DNA from 2 places in the Halobacillus sp. SY10 genome. Region 1 is predicted to be linked to the other one. Evidence: riboswitches for the same ligand, from Rfam matches in the RefSeq annotation. Region 1 holds a riboswitch; the other holds the start of a gene.
The links. Region 1 has a riboswitch for S-adenosylmethionine ahead of ACJA3J_RS03960 (Na+/H+ antiporter NhaC family protein). Riboswitches for the same ligand answer to the same signal wherever they lie in the genome.

Region 1 (4,425 bases):
CAGTGGCAACGTTTGAATTTTCCGATTTCCAAACGAGTCCTTCATTCACCTTTGTGAAATGTCCGTCTTCATACACGTTCAGTGCGGAAAGAGTAAACTCATTCCCTTCCATCGTTGCATCTGCCTGCGGTACATTCTCAAAGATGATTACATCCGATAATCCGTCATCTTCGGCAGCTTCCACCTTTGTACCCATCAACCACGACGGCAGCATCATGCCAATGGTCAGTGTAAAGATCAACATCCATTTGCCCGCCATTCTCATTCGCCATTCCTCCTTGATTTATCTATTTGTAAAAGGTGCCTTCCTATCCAAAAAGACCCTTTTGCAAAACATTTTTCTAAAACAAGTGCCCTCAAAAAGTCGGTTCAGGAGAAATATTGTTGTAAACGTTTACATTTTGTAATAAAAGCGTAACGGAAATAGATATAGTCGTCTATACCACTTAAGGCCCTAATCGTTCTCTTTCTCCCCATTTTCCAAACCTTTCCTACTATTCCAATCGACTCATTTTAAAATATTATGTCAGATTATTTTAAAATGAGCGTAAAAAAAGTACATAAAAAGAGGCACCCAATTCAGGTGCCCTTCCCTCTTAAGAGGCGTTTTTTAATTCTCTTTTTCCTTTTTCAACAGTGAATTTCGGATATCTGAGAGCAATGGCTAAAAGCCCGGCCACGGCTGTAAGCATCGGATAAATGCAAAACGGAACAATCGCGACAGGAGAAATGCTCGCCACACCCGCTACCGCCAGGATTTGTCCACCATAAGGAATGATTCCTTGAACGGAACTGGCAAAGATATCGAGAATACTTGCTGAGCGCCGTCCTTCAATCCCATATTCATCAGAAATTTGTTTTGCCAGCGGCCCTGCTGTAATGATGGAAATCGTATTGTTCGCTGTAGAAAAGTTGACGGCCGTCACAATCCCTGCGATGCCAAGCTCCCCACCGCGATTGGAGTTCACTTTCCTGCTGACTGTCTGTAATAAAAATTCGATGCCTCCATTTGCCCGGATCAATTCTACAAGTCCGCCCAGCAAAATCGCAATCATGGCAAGTGTCTGCATATTCGTAAATCCATCTCCTACGAGGGTAACGAATTCCATGCCGGAAAATTTACCGAGCAAAAGTCCGACTCCTCCGGCAAAAACAATCCCTCCAATAAGAACAAATATAACGTTCACCCCAGCAACCGCGAATCCAAGGACACCTAAATAGGGCAGGATTTCCACAATGTTGTACGTGTAGTTCTCCGACAGACTAGCTGAGGCATTTGCCGTCATCACACCAAAGATCACAGCTGTAACAATGGCTGCGGGAAGAACGATGAAGAAATTCGCTTTGAACTTCTCTTTCATTTCCGTCCCCTGTGTCCGTACAGCAGCAATGGTCGTATCCGAAATGACAGAAAGGTTGTCCCCGAACATCGCACCACTGACAATCGCCCCCATCACCAAGGCAAGTCCGATGTCTGTCTGCTCTGCTACACCCACACCAATGGGGGCAAGAGCCACAACCGTACCCGTAGATGTTCCCATGGAAATCGAGATGAAGCAGCCGATGACAAATAGTCCGACGACCATCCAACCGCCCGGCAGGTAGGTTAAGCCGAGATTGACAGTCGATTCAACCGCGCCCATTCCGGATGCCACGGCAGCAAAAGCCCCCGCAAGCAGGAAAATGATGACCATTAAGATGATGTTCGGGTGTCCTCCCCCTTTCGTCAGTTGGGATATTTTTGTTTGGAAATCCGTTTTACGGTTCATGGCTAACGCGGCGAGAATCGCTACGAACAGGGCGACAAGTACAGGCATTTTATAAAAATCCCCTGTGATGATTCCTGATCCAATGAAAAGTAAAATAAAGATCGCAAATGGGATAAGTGCGAAAGCGTTGCTCAATGGTTTTGTCATGATTTGACCTCCTTTTATATAACTCATCAGAATAGTTGGTTTTATCCCGAGAAAAGTTCCTGATCCACAAGAAGGCCGCAAACAAAAAAGAGCCTTCTCACATAAGAAGGCTCTTGAATCGTATCCGTTCATTCCTTCTTATCTCTCAAGTGATCATCACTTGCTGGAATTAGCACCGGCCAACCGATGTTGGTGGTTGCTGAAGCTTCACAGGACCAGTTCCTCTGCTTCTCTTGATAAGAATTATTCAATTGAGTTAATGGTTACTTTACAATAAAAACCATCCGATGACAAGTGTTTTTTCAGAAAAAGTGTTATCGATCATAACGCCCGATGACTTCCATCGCTTCTTCAGACAAAGAGGTGTCGATTGCATCATTGAAATCAATATCTCCACTGATGGCGCCGTTCGCGTCATACATCTCGAATTGTTTCTTAATATCATCGATAAACATTTCCCCGTTCGGGTCGAGCCCGGTTACGCCTACTTTTTTCCACACGTCAGCGTCTTTCAATGCCGTATGCTTAGTCATGATATCAATCACTTCATCAAGGCCTTCATCGTGAAGGAATGCATCATTATAATCACGAACACCCTTCAGGTAGGCCGCCATAAAGCGTACGGATACGTCGGTTTCTTTTTCGATAAAATCAGGTGATCCAAGCACCATTGCTATTTGTGCATCTGGAGCGAAATCTGTGGCGTCACCGAAACGAACGTGCAGATCCTGCGCTTCCCCCTGGGTGATCAGTGGTTCGATTTGAAGAGCGGCATCTATCGACTTGTTGCCCATCGCAGCAAGCATGTTCCCAAAGTCAGACATGAGGACGAATTCTACATCGTCTTCGGTCAGTCCCGCGTGTTCAAGCATGCGCTGGAAGATATAATCATCCACGGCGTTTCTCGACGAGACAGCAATCCGCTTGCCTTTCAAGTCGCTATAATCTTTGATTTCATCCTGTAGATCTTCACGAATGACAAAGCTGAAATATGAGCTACCATCAAAATAGTGACCTTTATCGGCAATAATTTTCACATCAATGCCCTGGGCAATGGCATTGAAAAAGGAAGCCGTGGAAACGCCACCGGCAATGTCCACTTCACCCGCTGCCAAGGCTGGAAGCATGTCGTCACTGTTGGCGAACGTTGTGAACTTGATATCTATGTTGTAATCATCAAAATAGCCTTTTTCCTCAGCGATATAAAACCCGGCTCCTGAGGCAGCTCCATCTTCGGCAATGACAACCGTCGTCTTCTTGTCTAATGGAGCAAAGTCACCGTCAGGATTTTCAACACTGCCCGTGTCTTCCCCATTCTCACCAGAAGCACAGCCGAACAACACAAAGATGATGAACAAAAAAGAAAACAGATGACATACTTTTTTCACCATGGGATTCCAATCCCCTTTCTTTCACTATTTACGCGAACGCTGGACTTCATCCTGAAGATGATTCCAAATCTCCACAAAATGTTCCGCCATCAAAGGATCCGCCCGTACTTGCTCCATATTCCTCGGCCTCGGCAGATCGATCCGCTTCTCATCAATGATGGTGCCGGGCTGAGAGCTCATTAACAGGATCCGATCGCTAAGTAGGAGCGCTTCATCTATGCTATGGGTGATAAATAAGACCGTTTTCTTCGTCTCCGACCAAATATTCAATAGTTCTTCCTGCAAAATGAATTTATTCTGCTCATCCAATGCGGCAAAGGGTTCATCCATGAGGAGAATTTCCGGATCGTTCGCAAACGCTCTCGCGATGCTGACGCGCTGCTTCATCCCGCCGGACAGCTCCTTCGGATAGAGCTTGGCGAATTTATCGAGCCCCACCTTATTCAAGTAATAGGAGGTCCGCTCCTTGATCACGTCTGCAGGCAAATGTCTCATCTTCAATCCAAAACTGACATTGCCTTCAACGGTCAACCACGGGATGACCCCGCGTTCCTGAAAAACCATCGACTGCAGCGGGCGTTCTTTTTTGCTCTTCGCAATTGAAAAAGATCCCCCGCTCGGCTTTTCTAAATCAGCCAGAATCCTTAGTAACGTCGTCTTCCCACAACCACTTGGTCCGACAAGACAGACAAACTCCCCATCCGCAATATCAAGCGAGATCCCTTCAAGTGCTGTCACTCGGCTCTCTTTTTTGTAAAAAACTTTCGTTAAATCCTTAATCGATATTTTAGCCTCCATCCCCTGTCGCTCCTTTCATCAGTTAGCGCCATGGCAGCAGTTTGGCTTGCAGTCCCCGGAGAATGATCGAGAACAAATAGCCGAAGAACGAAATGAGCACAAGCCCGACAAACATCTCTTTCAATAAAAAGGCTTTATACGACGTCCAGATCAAATACCCAATACCTGAGTTGGCTCCCATCATTTCCGCCGCGACAATCGTCAGAAGCGCAATCGCCTGCCCCATCTGAATCCCTTCAAGCATGACGGGCAGCGAACCCGGTAAAGCGATTTTGAAGAAAAACTGCTTCGAATCCGCTCCATAATTTTTCGCAACATCC
Region 2 (4,425 bases), 870 kb from region 1:
GATGACTCCTTCTTCCCGAAGACGTGACAATACACGGAAAGCTCCGGTTCTCGCTTCTTCAAATTTAGCCACCCATTCATCTCCGTGGAAATCAGGAGAAACGTCATGCACGAAGACCATGTCTAAACGATCGGTTTGCAGTCGTTCAAGGCTCTGCTCGATCGACCGTTTCGTTGCGTCTTCCGTGTAATCGGTAATGACTTTATTGTTCCGGCCATGTTCAAAAAGCCCTGCGTTCTCTTCTGTCTCATCCGTCATATAACGACCGACTTTTGTGCTTAATACATAGTCATCACGGTTATACTTCGATAACACGTCACCGACACGCATCTCCGCTAAACCGGCTCCATAAAAAGGTGCAGTGTCAAAATAGCGGACGCCCTCATCCCAGGCGGTTTGTATCGTTTCACGGGCTTCTTCTTCCGGGACATCCCTGAACATATTTCCTAAAGGGGCTGTGCCAAGTCCTACTTTATGTTTCAATGCATCCTGCAGTGATTTCATGTGTTCATTCCTCCTTTTAAAAAGAACCTATAGTTGTATAACCAACTATAAGAAAAATGAAACATTCCTTCCAAGGAGATTAAGTCTACATCAGCCCTCCTGCCACACTTCTTCTGCAATCCTGACAACATGGTCGATTTTCTTCCACTGCTGTTCTTCTGTGATTTCATTACCTTCTTCTGTTGATGCAAATCCACATTGAGGACTCAAACACAGCTGGCTCAAAGGTACATAATCTGAAGCTTCAAGAATACGAGCCTTCACGCGCTCTGGATCCTCCAACTCTCCATACTTTGATGTAATTAAACCAAGAACGATGGATAAGTCTTGGCGGTTCATATGACGAAGGGGCTCAAATCCGCCGGAGCGCTCATCGTCAAACTCAAGGAACAAACCATCAACATCCAAGCCACCAAAAATTGTTTCCGATACCGCTTCATAGCTTCCGCTCGTCATAAAGGTCGAACGGAAATTGCCTCGACAAATATGCATGGTAATAAGCAGATCATCCGGTCTGTTGGCAATCGACTCATTGATGGCACGTGCACACAGCTCGGCCACTTCCTCAGGGTTTTGGCCTTTCTTTTTCATTGAAGCACGTCCTTCTTCTGAGAAAAACGTCGCCCATGACGTATCATCAAACTGTAGGTAGCGGCAGCCTTCCTCATAAATTTTGTTTATGAATCCTCGATAAGCCACCACTAAATCATTGACGAGTTCTTCATCGTCATCATAAATGCCTTCCGACCGATCCGCACGGAATAAGAGCATGTTCGGACTCGGGATTGTCAATTTGGCAACAGCATCACCGGCAATGCTTTTTAAAAAACGGAAATGGTTGACCATCTCATGATCACTGAAACCTACATGTCCTGTAATTTTAATTCCACGGGCTTTCGTTTCCACTCCTTTGAATTTCAGACCTTTTTCAGGTTCATAACCTTCTACCCCATCGAGGCCTTCGAGGAAATCAAAATGCCACCAGCTTCGGCGGAAATCGCCATCCGTGACAGCTTTCAATCCTGCTGCTTTTTGTTTTTCTACTAATTTTACAATCTCTTCATCTTCCACTTGACGCAATTCCTCTTCCGTTATTTCTCCCTCTGCCTGTTGGATACGTGCTGCTTTTAATCGTTCTGGACGTAGGAAGCTTCCTACATGGTCTCCTTTAAATGGTGTTCTCTTCACATTCTTTTCGGTTGTTATAGACATTTATAACCCTTCTTTCTTTCATAGTTTGTGCGCTCCAATAAGAAAAGCCCCTCTTCTAAATAAGAAGAGGGGCTAAGTAACCGCCGAACGATTCCCTTCTTATCTGCAAGCTGAACGCTTCTGGAATTAGCACAGTACTTTCTATAAGTCTGCTGCTAAGGTATCAACGGGCCAGTCCCTCCACCTTTCTGGATAAGAAACATGATTGAATTGTTAAAGATTACTATACAGGACTTCGATTGAAATTGACAACCGATTCTGAACATTTTTCTCTTGTTTTCCTTAAATAAAAATCCCCCTCTTCAAGAGGAGGATTCAATCAACGCCATTCTCAAATAATCCACGAACAGAGCCGACTGCTCCTTCAACTTTACCTTCTCTTCGGGCAAAATGGCATGATCGAGTGCCAGCCCGTCAATGAAAGTGATGATCGACCGCGCAATAATTTGGCTTTCATAGCGATCACTGAACTCACCGGATTTTTGCCCTTTTGTGATGAGTCCATCGTAAATCTGCAGACCCATTTCATAACGTTTTTCCCCGTACGCACGTCTTCGTTCATTGTTACGTCCGGTGATAAAGAACTCAAGCTTGCTTGGTGCGAGAGGGTCCATCTCTGTATTCGGACTGCCATCTTCCCCGAACAAAAGCTGCATAAGCAGGTCCCAATAGGACTCTACTTTTTCAAGAGAATCTTCTGTCGTTTCAGCTTCATCCGTCAGCCCTTCTTCAAGCAAGGCTTCAAATAGGTCTTCTTTATTTGAAAAATATTGATAGAGACCGCCGCGGCTGACGCCAGCCGACTCCATGACATGCTTCATCGTCGTGTGCTCGTATCCATGTTCGATGAATACGTTCCTTGCAGATTCCATGATGTCAGCTCGTCGTTGCTTCAGGTGTTCCTTGCTCACTCGTGGAGACATGTGCTTTCCCTCCCTCTACTTTTCGCTTCGTTACAAATCCTACGATGGATACGCAGACAAGGAGACTTGCTGTAATGGTAAACGTCGGAATGACGCCAATCATCGTCGCGATCCATCCTCCGACAAGAGGCCCAATGATGGTCGCAGTCGTCATGACACTGTTGATGGCCCCAAACACGCGCCCGGTCATATGAACAGGTGTGTTCACCTGGACAGTCGCCTGGAACGGAACAAAAATCAGACTTGCAGAGAAACCCGCGGTGAATCCGAGTCCCGGTCCCCAAAGGATAGAATAATTGAGGTCATAAAAGGTAAGCATCCCCATAATCCCAAAACTCGCTCCGATTCCACAAACCCCAAGGAGCATGAGCGGATAAGCTTTATAATCCGTTTTCTTCGCTAACAAAAATCCTGCTAAGAACATGCCGAGACCAGACCCCGTCACTAGATAACCGAACAAATCGGGGGACACCTGCGTCAGCTCACGAATTAAGACAATCAGCTGAGAATCGGCCGATTGAAGAATCAACAGGCTGAGCCCGACAAGAATCAAACCCGTCATCATAAAGCGGTTCGATTTAAGAAAAGAAAAGCCGAGCGCGAACTCTTTCTTGAACGACGCTTTCTCTTTTTCTTCTTCGGTCGTTTCCAGAGGAAGCGCATTTGGAACAAACAAGAGGATGACCGCAGACACGAGAAACGTGGCCGAGTCGATGATAAAAACTTGCTGGGCGCCGAAAACCGTAACAAGCAATCCACTAACGAGCGGGCCGAGAATTTTCGTCGACGAGTCAATCATCGAAGTGATCGACATCGCCCCTTTCATATCCTCCTCCGGCACCACTTCCTTCAATTTCCCGTTTTTCGCAGGAATGAATACTGCGGAGAAGATTCCGATCGTAAGTAGGGTTGCATAAACCATCCAAAGCGATGTCGCGACCGTCAAAATCAGTATTAAAGCCGCCCTCACGACATCAGATACGATCATAAGCGTTTTGCGGCTGAAGCGGTCAGCCACCATTCCAGCAACCGGTCCAAACAAAGCCATCGGCACAGCCAAACATAAAAAGACGAACGACACTTCAAGCGGTGATGCATCCCATTTCAATCCGACAAGCGTGATAATCGCGACAATGCTGAGCCAGTCGCCAATGCTCGAGATGGCTTGCGCGGACATCAAGGTCATATACCCTTTGTTTTTCCATAAACGCTCCATAGGTTGGGCCCCTCTCAATTAAACGACACCGATGTCGTTTTGTTAGTTATATTATATCGACACTGGTGTCGTTTTGCAACCGTTGTTTTAAAAAGAGTAAAATCGCCCATAAAAGCATGAAGGCAAAATTTTTACACCCTTGCTTTTACGTCCCTATATTCACTACTACTTATCAAAGGCCATGCAGCGATCAAACTCAAAACGGACCCTCGTCCATGTCGCTGTCTGAGTCTCCCTCTCTTTCATCTTTGACTATTTGTTTATGTATTTCACTGATGAGAAACAACCCCCTGAATAAGCAACCAACAACAATACCAAAAGTGATGATTCCTCCTATCAAAGGACCGGTCATCATAATCAACCAACCTAATAACATGCAGGCAAGAATAATAAAGAACAACATGCACATCCCTCCTTACAGCTTTTCATTATTTCAAACCATGCCAATCTAAAACAAGCATTCCCATTTAAAAGATTCTTCCGTACAGCGTTTTCAGCTCCCACAACAGCTTTAATTGGTAGACCTCGGAAGAATAAAAGAAAGAGAAAAGCATAGTGTTTCTATGCATT

Region 2: linked by a shared signal. The riboswitch ahead of ACJA3J_RS21110 (5-methyltetrahydropteroyltriglutamate--homocysteine S-methyltransferase) and the one ahead of ACJA3J_RS03960 (Na+/H+ antiporter NhaC family protein) in region 1 are both predicted to bind S-adenosylmethionine.

The regions. Positions count from the first base shown of each region.
Region 1 is NZ_CP174345.1:778,454-782,878, reverse strand. It holds gene ACJA3J_RS03965 (glycoside hydrolase family 3 N-terminal domain-containing protein) at 1-265, opposite strand, end outside; gene ACJA3J_RS03960 (Na+/H+ antiporter NhaC family protein) at 597-1,916, opposite strand; SAM riboswitch class I at 2,052-2,159, opposite strand; gene ACJA3J_RS03955 (ABC transporter substrate-binding protein) at 2,231-3,307, opposite strand; gene ACJA3J_RS03950 (ABC transporter ATP-binding protein) at 3,332-4,105, opposite strand; gene ACJA3J_RS03945 (ABC transporter permease) at 4,128-4,425, opposite strand, start outside.
Region 2 is NZ_CP174345.1:4,221,494-4,225,918, forward strand. It holds gene ACJA3J_RS21105 (aldo/keto reductase) at 1-504, opposite strand, end outside; gene ACJA3J_RS21110 (5-methyltetrahydropteroyltriglutamate--homocysteine S-methyltransferase) at 595-1,716, opposite strand; SAM riboswitch class I at 1,813-1,915, opposite strand; gene ACJA3J_RS21115 (TetR/AcrR family transcriptional regulator) at 2,019-2,639, opposite strand; gene ACJA3J_RS21120 (MFS transporter) at 2,593-3,855, opposite strand; gene ACJA3J_RS21125 (hypothetical protein) at 4,052-4,258, opposite strand.